4 regions of the Virgibacillus ihumii genome follow, and region 3 is predicted to be linked to each of the others. Evidence: riboswitches for the same ligand, from Rfam matches in the RefSeq annotation. Region 3 holds a riboswitch; each other region holds the start of a gene.
What was found. A riboswitch is a leader RNA that binds a small molecule or an ion and turns the genes downstream of it on or off. The one in region 3 is predicted to bind S-adenosylmethionine.

Region 1 (3,192 bases), 1.7 Mb from region 3:
TTCGAATTAAACACGCCTACCAGACTCGAATCCTGGCCGGCCAAATTATTGGTGATACCGGATACTGTTGAAGAAATATCCCCTTTCCAAAAAACAACTAATCCGGAAATAAAAATAAACAAACCGGCAGCAGCCATTAATATCGCCTGTACCGCATCCGTATAAACGTCAGCAAATGCACCACCGGCCAGCACATACACGACAACAACAACTGCAATCAGGATTAATCCGCTCGTATAAGACATTCCAAGCATGTACTCGAATATTCTCGCACCTGCGACAAATTGCCCGGCGATGTAGAATATGTTGAAAAGCAAGATTAACCCCGTGCCGACCCGTAAAATATCACTGTTGTAAAAATCACCCAGCCAGTCCGGCAACGACAAGGACTTCTGCTTCGTGTTCAGTTTTCGTGCTTTTTTTGCCACCATTAAAACACCGATAGGCCCGCCACCAATCATGGCCAAAAACAGCCACAGATTCGAATATCCCCATTCATACGACCAGCCCGGGTAACCTAAAAATGTAGCAGCACTCAAATAGGTTGATGCAAAGGACAGCCCAAGCACTACCGGACCCAGCTTTTCACCACCAATCGCAAAATCACTCATATTTTTCGTTTTCTTCGAGCCAACAAATCCTAAAGCCAACATAATGACCAAAAACAACGATAATCCGATCCACAAATAGATTGTTAGTGCGTCCATTTTCTCCTCCTTTTAACGTGTTGTTATTTGCTTAATACTCCTAATTTTTTAGCAGGATGATTTTCCGGCAAGTGGGGCTGTCCTTTACCAAACATGTTCTCCCGCAATGTTTTTGCCTCATATTCTTTCCGATAGATCCCGCGTTTCTGCAACTCAGGCACAACATAATCCACAAATTCCTCAAATGTCCCCGGTGAATACGTTTGGGCAATATTAAATCCATCAGCATCGCCCTCGATTGCCCACTCTTCTATTTTGTTGGCGATCTGTTCCGGTGTCCCGATAAACCGGACCGTTCCATTGCCAAGCCCATGATTTTTAACAGCCTCACGCAATGTCCATTTTTTATTTGGATCTTTGGCATACATATCCAGATTCCCCTGAACAGCTTCCGTTTTCATATCCTCGATATACTGGTCAGGATCGTATGTGGAGAAATCAATCCCTGTATGCCCGGATAACAGCGAAAGCGTTCCTTCATAGCTGACCTGCTCCGTAAGTTCCTCATATTTGGCATAAGCCTCTTCTTCTGTCGAACCGATAATCGGCAAAATCATTGGGAAAATAAGCACATTACCAGGTTGTCTGCCCTGTTCCTTCGTGCGATTCCGAATGTCCTCGGAATATTGCTGCAAAGCATCCAGTGAATGATTTTTTGTAAAAACAGCTTCTGCGTGTTTTGCCGCAAAATTTCTTCCCCTTGGTGAAGCCCCTGCCTGGAAGAGAACCGGCGTACGCTGTGGCGATGGTTCGACTAAATGCGGTCCGGGTACATCGAAAAATTCCCCTTGATGATTAATCAAGTCGACCTTATCCGGATCTGCAAAATTGTCATTTTCTTTATCATAAATAACGGCATTGTCATCCCAGCTGTGTTCCCATAACTTATAAACCACTTCCAAAAACTCATCCGCCCGGTCATAGCGGAGATCATGCTGAAGGCGTCCGGAAAGACCAAGGTTCACCGCTTCACTTTCCAAATACGATGTCACCACATTCCAGGCCACACGCCCTTCTGTCAGGTGATCCAGCGTGGATAACTGCCGTGCCAACGCATAAGGCTGTGCGTATGTTGCGGATATGGTCGGTGCAAAACCTAAGTTTTCCGTTACCGCCGCCATTGCCGAAATCGGAATCAACGGATCATGTGCGGGCAGCTGTACAGCATGCTGTGCCGCCGGTCGATGGCTGTTTTTATAAACACTGTAGGTCCCTAATACATCAGCGATAAAAAGTGCATCGAATTTCCCACGTTCCAACACTTTTGCTGTTTCTGTCCAGTAAGACAATCGGTTATGATTGGTACCTTGATCTTTTTCATATTTCCACAACCCTGTTGAGTGCGGAGAAGGTGAGTTTTGGATAAAACCGTTTAAATGAATTTGCTTTTTCATAAAATATCACTCCTTGAAAGTTAAATACACTAAACCAATAAGAAAACTAGAATTTAAGCGTATAGGTGACTGCAAATTAGGCGTTTTCCTTACAAAACCTTTAATCATCACGCCTTTTGCCGGAAATCCTGTATGTACTTGTTTACACTTCCATTTTTTATACGCTCCCCTTTCCAATCAAATGCAAAAAACCCTTCTCCGAAATAGAGAAGGGTTCACAAAACAATGAATTAATTTTGCCGCACCTTCTCATCTTCGGAATGCTATCCATTCCTCTGAATTTGGCACCATGCTTAATAAAAGCTGGTTGCCGAGAGTTCACAGGGTCAGTCCCTCCCTCTCTCTTGATAAGAAGTAATCATAATTATTTAATTTTTGTTTATGTTATCACAGATATTTAATTTGTCAACATGAATTTTAGATCAGTACAATTTCAATTATCCACTCATTATGCAGTTGTTCATCCTTGAATTGACTGCATTATATCAGCCATCATGCATAATCATATATGCGCACAATTTCGAACTGGATATGCGCGATTTCGGAATGGATATTCGCGGTTTTGAACCGGATATCCACGTTTTTGCAACCATTATTCGCGATTTCGAATCAGATATTCGCGTTTTTAGATAATCCCATAATTTTGATTAATTCGACCTACGATTCGAATATATGATGACCCCATCATATATGTGCGATTTTGAACCGCTTATGTGCGGTTTCAACATCGATATGTGCGGTTTTGACACATATATGTGCGATTCCGGACCAGATATGTGCGATTTCATCCCCAGCCGGAAATCTTACGTTCCATACTCTCTTACTTTTTCTTCCGAATCCCGATCACACGGCCCGCTTCTTTTGGCTTTTCTTCCGGCGTATGCTCAGCAGCCAGCTCTTCCACCTTCGCAAAAACTTCTTCAGGAAACGGTGCCGGACTGCCGGATGTCTGATCAATTCCCATCAGCATCTGCTCACTGGTTGCAGCACGTTTTCCTTTTTCGCCATACAATTCAAAAAAGACGTGCGCTCGTTTGGCATCATAATCAAGCAGGCTCAAACGAACCTCAAAAGGCTCATCCAGCTTCATT
Region 2 (3,192 bases), 2.2 Mb from region 3:
TTCCTTCTTTTGATTCCTTATAAAATAATGGTTTAATGCCAAACGGATCTCGTGCACCGTAAAGTGTTTGCTGCTCTTTATCCCAAATCAGGATGGAAAACATTCCCCTTAAGTACTGAAATGCATTTTCCTTATGTTTGGAAAATAACGCAGCAATTACTTCAGTATCGGATTCGGTTGCAAATGAAAATCCTTCTTTCACTAAATTCTCCCGCAATTCAACGTAGTTATAAATTTCGCCATTAAAAATAAGCCAGCATTTTTCATCATCATAGCTCAATGGCTGCTGACCGGTTTCAATATCAATAATACTCAGGCGTCTGAACCCGAAAGATACGTAATCATCATGATAGTAGCCCTCATCGTCAGGACCTCTATGTGTAATAATGTTGTTTTGGTTTGTAAATCGGTTAAGCTGATCTTCGTTCAAATCCTCAGGTTTATTTCGCAGTATTCCAATAAAACCGCACATCACTTTTGCCTCGCTTTCATTCATGTTGAACCCTTAAAATTATATCATAAAAGATGCATCTTGACGAAAGCCTTATTTTCATTGAAATGCCTTTGCAATTACATTGTCAAAACTGAAATCCCGATTAATTAATAGGCCGAATGATAAATTTCAGTGTTTCCACCAAAATTCAGGTGGTGACCACAACTAGATCACCCCACAAAAAAGAGGTGCACTTAAACACCCCAGTTATCCCTCTTTTACAATGGCCTGCAATTCTTCGACTTTATCGGTTTTCTCCCATGGAAATAAGATATCTGTTCTGCCGAAGTGGCCATATGCAGCTGTGTTTCGGTAGATTGGACGTTGCAGATCAAGCATCCGAATTATACCTGCTGGCCGTAGATCAAATATTTTTCGTGTTGCGGCTTCCAGCTCAGCTTCATCGACCGTACCGGTGCCAAATGTATTGATGGAAATCGACACTGGCTCAGCCACACCGATTGCATAAGCCAATTGTACTTCACATGTTTTCGCAAGCTTTGCCGCCACAATGTTTTTAGCAACATAACGGGCTGCATATGATGCAGACCGGTCCACCTTGGTGGAATCCTTTCCACTGAATGCACCGCCGCCATGTCTTGCATATCCGCCGTACGTATCCACAATGATCTTACGTCCGGTCAAACCGGCATCACCCTGTGGTCCTCCAATTACGAACCTTCCCGTCGGATTGATAAAAAACTTGGTTGATTCATCAAGCAGATTTGCCGGAACAATCGGTCGAATCACATACTCAATCAGGTCCTTTTCGATTTGTTCAGTTGTTATATCCTGATGGTGCTGTGTTGAAATAACAATTGTATTCACCTTTACCGGGTTATCTTTTTCATCATATTCGACCGTTACCTGTGTTTTTCCGTCAGGGCGTAAATAATCCAAAATTTGCTCTTTACGTACATCTGATAATCGCTTCGATAATTTGTGTGCGAGCGAAATCGGCAATGGCATTAATTCGTCCGTCTGATCACAGGCAAACCCGAACATTAACCCCTGGTCACCCGCACCAATCGAAGCAATTTCTTCATCCGTTTTCCCCTGCCGTGTTTCATACGCCGTATCAACTCCACCGGCAATATCTGCTGACTGTTCATCAATAGCAGTCAGCACGGCACATGTTTCCGCGTCAAATCCGAATTTAGCGCGTGTATACCCAATATCCTTAATCGTTTGACGGACAATTGCAGGAATATCTACATATGTAGTAGTAGAAATCTCCCCCGAAACCAATACTAATCCTGTAGTTACTGTTGTCTCACATGCCACCCGGGCATTCGGATCATTTTTTAAAATTTCATCCAAAATAGCATCTGATATCTGATCGCAGATTTTGTCAGGATGCCCTTCTGTAACAGATTCAGATGTAAATAAACGACGATTTGCAGCCATGTGGCTAAGTCCTCCCTTTAAAAAATAGTACGGAAATCTATCTATTCAGTGTATGTTTATGTTTTAATAAGGTTAGAAAAAATAAAAAAACCTTTCCTGCAATCATGAGGAAAGGTGTCCTGAAGCCTTTCGCTCTTATTGTCCAAGGATAAATCCTTGCGTCAGATTAGCACCTTTTCACAGCATGTGACGGTTGCTGGGCTTCATCGGGTCTGTCCCTCCACCGACTCTGAATAAGAGAGTTTCCGCTCGAAATTCAGCATAACGGAAAAGCGCTGTCATGTCAACAATTTACAAGGGAATGACACACTTGACATGAAAAGTTCATATAAATATTCGTATAATTAGTATGGACTAATTTTATGAATGTGTTATACTAAATAAACAGATTTACAACTTGATTATTAAAATGTACTTTAATTAAAATCCATCATAAAGGAAGGTATCACAAATGAATGCGGTGGAACAATCAAAATTAATCAAAGATTTACTTTCACATGATAATCTGCAAAATAACCTTTCCGTACCACAGCTTGTCGAGAAAATTCTGGCACGTGAAGAGGGAACGCTGTCTGCATCAGGTGCAATTCGTGCGACTACCGGTAAATATACCGGGCGATCCCCAAAAGATAAGTTCATCGTTCGGGATGAGACCACTAAGGACGTCATTGACTGGGGAATCGTCAACCAGGAGATTGATGAGGCATCTTTTGATAACCTTTACAAAAAGGTGGTTGCCCATTTAAAGGAACGAAATGAATTATATCATTTTCAGGGCTATGCCGGAGCCGATACAAATTACCGGCTGCCAATTGAAGTTTTCAATGAATATGCCTGGCACAATCTGTTTTCCAGACAACTGTTTATCGAACCGACGGAGGAAGAATTGGGAACCCATCATTCCGAATTCACTATCATATCTGCCCCTACATACAAGGCAGACCCGAAAGTCGATGGAACGAATTCCGAAACGTTTATTCTTGTCTCATTCAAACAACGCATCGTTCTGATTGGTGGTACTGAATATGCCGGAGAAATCAAGAAATCCATTTTTTCCGTGATGAATTTCCTGCTCCCACAGCGTGACATTTTATCGATGCATTGTTCTGCCAACGTTGGTCAGGAAGGGGATGTTGCATTATTTTTCGGACTTTCCGGAACCGGTAAAACTACGCTCTCCGCAGATCCGTACCGCCGATTAATCGGGGATGACGAACACGGCTGGAGCACGAACGGTGTATTCAATATTGAAGGTGGCTGTTATGCAAAATGCATCAACCTTTCACAGGAAA
Region 3 (3,192 bases):
TGCACAAGCCGCTGAGGGCGTCGATGCAGTTGTGTTCACAGCAGGATCTGGCGGCCACACTGGAAAAGATAAAACCATTATGGTCGATTTGGATGGTGCTGTTAAAACAATTGAGGCGACTAAGGATGCAGGTGTGAAGCGCTTTGTAATGATCAGTTCGTTTGATACGACCCGTGAAGCAATTCAGGAGGCTAATGCATCCTTTGCGCCGTATGTTATTGCAAAAAATTTTGCTGATGATTGGCTGCGCAAGACAGATTTGGATTATACAATTATTCATCCTGGCGTACTGACAAATGATAAAGGAACCGGTCAGGTGGAACTGGCGGAAAAAGTGGATCGTGGCGAGGTTCCAAGAGAAGATATAGCAAGTGTTATTCTTGCCAGCTTGCAGGATGAAACTACGGTCGGAAAGGAATTTCAGGTTGTCGGCGGAACTACATCTGTCAATGAAGCAATAAAATTAGTTTAACGGAAAGCAGTTGCTGCGGAAGACAATTTGCCTTTTAGGCGGATTGTCTTTTTGCGGTTTTCATACATAAAATCTGACACAAGAGTTGTTTTTATATTCCTTTATCACAAATTCTTATTATGATTATTATTAATATTTATTTTACTTAACATATATCTGTTGTTAAAATGGCACAAACTAATAAACAGTGGAGGTGTTCAGATGAAAAAATCAAATTTATTATTGCTGTTCGTAACCTTGGTCGTTGTTGTGTTGGTAACCGCCTGTGGATCGGGCGGCGATAGTGAGTCATCAAAAGAAGAAAATGAGCAGAAGTCAGAACAAGCCTCTGAAAATGAAAAAGAAAACAATTCAGCTTCTTTGGATAAAGGAATTGAAAAGGTATTGACTTCTCTTCATGAATTGAAGAATACCATTGAATCATCACCCGGCGAAACCGGGAAAATCAACAGTAATGGGAAGACACTTTCAGAAAGCTGGGAGCCCATTGAAAAGAAGATAGAAGAACGAAATCCTGATGCGTATGAAAATATTGAAAAGAGTCTGTATCCGCTCATCGGTGAAGCACAGAAAGAAAATCCGGATACCAATAAGCTCACAAAGCTCATTAAAGAAACAAACGAAAAGCTCAATCAATTCAAGGACAAGGTATCTTCATCATAATCATCTATCAATTATGGCGATGAAATTCCATATAAGAGGCTAAACTTATTGAGCTTTTCAGAAAAAGAGATAAAACTTCAACCATTTGGGTGACGAATCCCTTTTAGAATAACGGTATATTTTAACCTTCAATTCTCATACTAAGAGAAAAAGGGAGGTTACATTATGGCTAAGCGAACGAAGAAAAACGATGCTGATCAAAAGAATAAGGATGGGTTTGATTCCAGTAAGCGGGATTCCGAGTTTTCCAAAGAAGTCGGAAGCGCGGAGGCAAATCGAATCAAAAAGGAAAAAGCGAAGCAAAGAAGGGCAGATTACTGGGATCTCTGAGATACTTGACAATACGGTGTCCGGTTTCTAGGATTAACAATTCCCATCAATTAACTAGGCTTTTCTATTGACATGACATAAATGATTACTTTATGATAAAAAGCAATAATTAAATAATTGCCTATCCAGAGAGGTGGAGGGGAATGGCCCTTTGAAGCCTCGGCAACAGGTTCACTATGGATGTATATCCTTTGAATACTGTGCCAATTCCATCAAGCATGTCTTGAAAGATAGGGGAGGACAAAACTGATTTTTAGTATAAAACTCTTTTCCTATCCGGGGAAAGAGTTTTTTGCGTTTAATTCATCTAAGGCGGGGAGTGGAATGTATGAAGTATGGTTTTTGGCTGCCGATTTTTGGCGGGTGGCTTCGCAATGTTGAGGATGAACAGATGCCGCCAACATTTGATTATGCAAAAGAAGCAATTCAATCAGCAGAAAAATGGGGATTTGATACAACCTTAATTGCTGAACTTTACTTGAATGATATTAAAGGTACGGACAAAGATTCGCTGGAGGCATGGTCAACGGCGGCAGCTTTGGCAGCAGTGACCGAAAAAATTGAAATTATGGCGGCTGTCCGTCCGTTGTTTCATAACCCGGCTGTGACGGCAAAAATGACCTCGAATATTGATCACATCAGTAATGGACGTTTCACCTTAAATATCGTTTCCGGCTGGTGGGCCGAAGAGGCGAAACAATATGGCGGGGCTTTTACGGAACATAATGAACGGTATGATCGGACAAGCGAATTTATTGAGGTTTTAAAAGGGTTATGGACCGAGGAGACGTTCTCCTATGACGGGAGTTTTTACAATATTGAAGATACGAAGCTTTCACCAAAACCCGTGCAACGTCCGAATCCTGTTTTATATGCAGGTGGTGAAAGTAAAAAGGGCAAGCAAGTTATTACGTCGCTTTGTGATGCCTATATCCTTCATGGACATACGGTTGAAGAGGCTGCAGAAAAGATTTCCGGCATGAAGGCACGCAGAAAGGATGCCGGACGTGAGCCATTCCGGAGTATTGGAATGGCAGCATATGTGATTTGCCGTGATACAGAGGAAGAAGCTCAGAAAGAATTAAAACGAATTACCACAGTAAAAGACACAAGTGGCTATGTCGGGTTCAAGGACTTCACATCCAAATCGGAACTTGAACAGCAGATTCAGTTACAGGATTACTCGGTATCCAATCGGGGGCTGCGTCCGAATCTCGTTGGTACGCCTAGGCAAATCGCTGAACAGATCTTAGCTTTTGAAGAAGCTGGAGTGGATCTCTTGTTGTTACAAAGTTCGCCGCAATTGGAGGAACTGGAACGTTTCTCCAAGCAGGTTATGCCTAAAGTGGAAGAACTGCGCGCTGCTTTGCCAAAAAAATAAGGGAGGGATATTTACATGAATAAAATTTATGTCATCCATGAGAATAGCGAATGGACAGAACACTTGACTAATAGATTGGAAGAATTAAATCTGCCATATGAAGAATGGAATCTTAGTGATGGGATGGTTGACCTTACTTCCGAGCCGCCTGAGGGGATATTTTACAGCCGGATGAGTGCTTCATCCCATACGCGGGGTAACCAGTTTGCTCCGGAGTTAACCAGTGCGGTGCTTGCATGGCTGGAACAGCATGGAAGAGTAGTGATTAATGGCAGCCGTGTGCTTCAGCTGGAAGTGAGTAAGGTGTTGCAGTATCTTGAGCTTGAAAAGTACGGCATCAAGACAC
Region 4 (3,192 bases), 1.7 Mb from region 3:
GGCTTAATGGCAGCAGCAGCCATCAACCCTGATTTGCTGAAACCTATCCAAGACGCCTATGAGAAATGGCAAGATAACATCGAAAACGATGGGCTTAATCCGGTTAATGCGACTGTTTTGCGCCTTGCAGTGGATGGTCTTTGGTTTTCTGAAATTTTTGGGTTAGCTCCGCTCGAAAAACGGCAGCGGGAGCTTGTGCTGGAAAGGTTGATTCAGCTAACAAAGGAGGAATGAAGTGATGGCAGGCATGATGTACCTTCTTATCGCAATAATCGCTGAGGTGATTGGAACAACGGCACTGAAATCAAGCAATGGCTTCAGTAACTTGTTCCCGTCTATTATTGTCGTTGTGAGCTATGTTCTTTCTTTTTTCTTATTGGGCATGTCACTAAAAACAATCCCATTAGGCATCGGGTATGCCCTATGGTCCGGTATCGGAACCGCTCTGACAATTATTATTGGTGTAGTGGTTTGGAAAGAAGCAATGTCGTTAGCAAGTGTGCTCGGTATCCTGCTGATTTTATCGGGTGTAGTTATTTTGAATATGAATAAGGTTGGAATTGGCTAGGGTTCTGTCATCCTAGCCAATTCCCATGGGACGAAGGGACAGGTTCCTCGTCCCATTTTCAATTCAAGTGGGACGAGGAACCTGTCCCTTTGTCCCGTTTTTCAGTACGTAGTTCATCCATATCGTCCGAATGAAATATAACCTAAAGGAAAAGATAATTGCAGTATAATAATAGGGAGGACTGAAGAATGGACTATGTAAAAGCGCTGGTAATCAAATTGGTCATGATAACTGCAGTATTATGGATTGTGTTAGGTGCATTTTATGGCGTTTCTGTTGGCGATATTTTGCTTACCAGCGTATTATTAACTGGCGTATCATTTCTTGGCGATGTATTCATTTTACCCATTTTTGGGAATGCCAGTGCTGCTTTAGGCGATTTTGGCCTTCTTTTTGCCGGAGTCTGGATACTCGGTATTTTTCTGTTTGAAGGGAACTTTTCTCTCGGATCCGCTGCATTAATTTCAGCAGCTATTATTGCTGTTGGAGAGTATTTTCTTCATAATTATATGGAGAATCATGATTTAAAAGATCAAACTGAAGTGATGGACACAATGGGGGTTTCCCCACAAGATAAGATGCAAACCGAATTTGGTTCGGATGTGGATCCAGAGGCTGATATTAAAAGGGAAACATCAGATAAAGGAAACAATGAGAAGGAATAGTTTTTGTGGTGCCTGTCACTTGATTCAATCCATGCAATTCTAAATAGTTCGGGATAACAGGCACCACACAACAATTACTTCTTGTAATCCCACATCACCTTCCACTCGCCATCTGCCTGCACTGCGTAAACATCCTGGACGAGTGTGAAGTTACCATATTTCCCTTTAAACACCTGTGACACGGTTACTTTGTATACAACATCAATTGGAGCTGCTTCATCTTCCATTTTCCAATTTTCAATTTTAGTCGCTTCCCCAATCGAATACGAAAATGTCGTCACACCAAAATGATTCATAAACACATGGGCACGGTCCTGCAAATAATGTCCCTTAGCAAATTTCTCTTTCATGAGCGGATGGAACATTTCCCAGGAATCTGAAAAATCCCCAGTTTGCTCAAATGCATAAAACATATCCACTGTCTCAACTGCAATTTCCTCAGGGGATTTATCTGCGATGAAATATATTGTTACACCTATCCCAAGCAAGATTACCGCCAGCACTAATTTTTTCATATAACTCCCCCACATTTGCTTGTCGTATCATTTTATTCGTATTAGCGAGGGAATATTATCCAAGGCAAGAATGCCATAACATGAATTTCGAGTCGTGGACATAGTAGGATTAAATCGCTTATAATTAGTTATAATTGAAGTCTTTTAAAGGAGTAAAAAATGAGGCAAAACATAAACATCAACAACACGAAAGTCGGGGTAACCTTTAATATAATCATAGCAGTGTTGGCTGTTGGTGTAATTGCTTCGGCTATCGATGGCTGGGATGAAATGAAACGTGCACCCTTTTACCTGGTGCTGGGAATAGTTATTCTGTTCACTCGGATATGGCGACTTTATAAGGCGAAAAAACATACCAGTTAATGTCTCTATCCCCTTACGCCACAACTCCTACTTGACTAATAGGTTTAATGATGTTTAAGATGGAATATACAATTTAATAAATTTTCTTATTAAGAGAAGTGAGGGATCTGGCCCGATGATACTTCAGCAACCTTCTGTAAATAGAAAGGTGCTACATCCAGCATGTTTATGGAAAATAAGAATTAATTAGCCAAACCTTCCTTATTTTCCCGGAAGGCTTTTTTATTTTTTAAGGAGGAATAGCATATGACGAAAGCAGCAACTGAAGTACGAAAACTAAAGAATTACATAAACGGTGAGTGGGTTGATAGTAAAACTACTCAATACGAAGATGTCTACAATCCTGCAACCAAAGAAGTTATCGCGAAAGTGCCCCTGTCAACTAAGGGAGAAGTTGACTATGCACAAGACATTGCACAGCAGGCATTTGAACAGTGGAAAGATGTGCCGGTCCAAAAACGCGCACGAATTCTATTTAACTATCAGCAATTACTGCAACAAAACAAGGAAGAATTAGCCCGCATAATTACAATCGAGAACGGCAAAAACACAACCGAAGCACTCGGTGAAGTCGGACGCGGGATTGAAAATGTGGAATTTGCAGCCGGTGCTCCGACGCTTATAATGGGAGATTCGCTGGCAAATGTCGCAACAGACATTGAAGCAGCAAACTATCGCTATCCAATTGGTGTTATTGGCGGAATTACACCATTTAACTTTCCGATGATGGTACCTTGCTGGATGTTCCCTATGGCAATAGCTGTCGGTAACACATTCATCTTGAAACCATCGGAAAAAACTCCATTATTAACAGAAAAACTAGCTGAACTGCTGGAAGAAGCTGGTCTCCCTAAAGGCGTATTTAACATTGTATATGGTGCACACGACGTTGTAAACGGCATTCTTGACCACCCTGGTATTAAGGCGATTTCCTTTGTCGGTTCGAAACCAGTTGGGGAATATGTTTACAAACGGGGAAGCGAAAACCTGAAACGTGTCCAGGCTCTGACTGGCGCAAAAAATCATACCGTTGTTTTAAAAGATACCAATCTGGATGATGCGGTAGCAGACATCGTTTCTG

Region 1: it holds a riboswitch for S-adenosylmethionine, as region 3 does, so the genes downstream of both, HUX68_RS09110 (LLM class flavin-dependent oxidoreductase) here and HUX68_RS17545 (LLM class flavin-dependent oxidoreductase) in region 3, are expected to answer to the same signal.
Region 2: it holds a riboswitch for S-adenosylmethionine, as region 3 does, so the genes downstream of both, metK (methionine adenosyltransferase) here and HUX68_RS17545 (LLM class flavin-dependent oxidoreductase) in region 3, are expected to answer to the same signal.
Region 4: it holds a riboswitch for S-adenosylmethionine, as region 3 does, so the genes downstream of both, HUX68_RS09100 (CoA-acylating methylmalonate-semialdehyde dehydrogenase) here and HUX68_RS17545 (LLM class flavin-dependent oxidoreductase) in region 3, are expected to answer to the same signal.

What each region holds. Positions count from the first base shown of each region.
Region 1 covers NZ_CACVAN010000001.1:1,849,335-1,852,526, forward strand. The annotation lists gene HUX68_RS09105 (sodium:solute symporter family transporter) at 1-707, opposite strand, end outside; gene HUX68_RS09110 (LLM class flavin-dependent oxidoreductase) at 731-2,101, opposite strand; SAM riboswitch class I at 2,348-2,455, opposite strand; gene HUX68_RS09115 (thioesterase family protein) at 2,922-3,192, opposite strand, start outside.
Region 2 covers NZ_CACVAN010000001.1:1,338,033-1,341,224, forward strand. The annotation lists gene asnB (asparagine synthase (glutamine-hydrolyzing)) at 1-472, opposite strand, end outside; gene metK (methionine adenosyltransferase) at 701-1,900, opposite strand; SAM riboswitch class I at 2,033-2,140, opposite strand; gene pckA (phosphoenolpyruvate carboxykinase (ATP)) at 2,352-3,192, shown strand, end outside.
Region 3 covers NZ_CACVAN010000001.1:3,553,004-3,556,195, forward strand. The annotation lists gene HUX68_RS17530 (SDR family oxidoreductase) at 1-472, shown strand, start outside; gene HUX68_RS17535 (hypothetical protein) at 674-1,135, shown strand; gene HUX68_RS17540 (hypothetical protein) at 1,301-1,465, shown strand; SAM riboswitch class I at 1,584-1,702, shown strand; gene HUX68_RS17545 (LLM class flavin-dependent oxidoreductase) at 1,794-2,846, shown strand; gene HUX68_RS17550 (ATP-grasp domain-containing protein) at 2,862-3,192, shown strand, end outside.
Region 4 covers NZ_CACVAN010000001.1:1,844,502-1,847,693, forward strand. The annotation lists gene HUX68_RS09075 (TetR/AcrR family transcriptional regulator) at 1-234, shown strand, start outside; gene HUX68_RS09080 (DMT family transporter) at 239-568, shown strand; gene HUX68_RS09085 (YndM family protein) at 757-1,233, shown strand; gene HUX68_RS09090 (hypothetical protein) at 1,308-1,748, opposite strand; gene HUX68_RS09095 (hypothetical protein) at 1,908-2,111, shown strand; SAM riboswitch class I at 2,195-2,293, shown strand; gene HUX68_RS09100 (CoA-acylating methylmalonate-semialdehyde dehydrogenase) at 2,358-3,192, shown strand, end outside.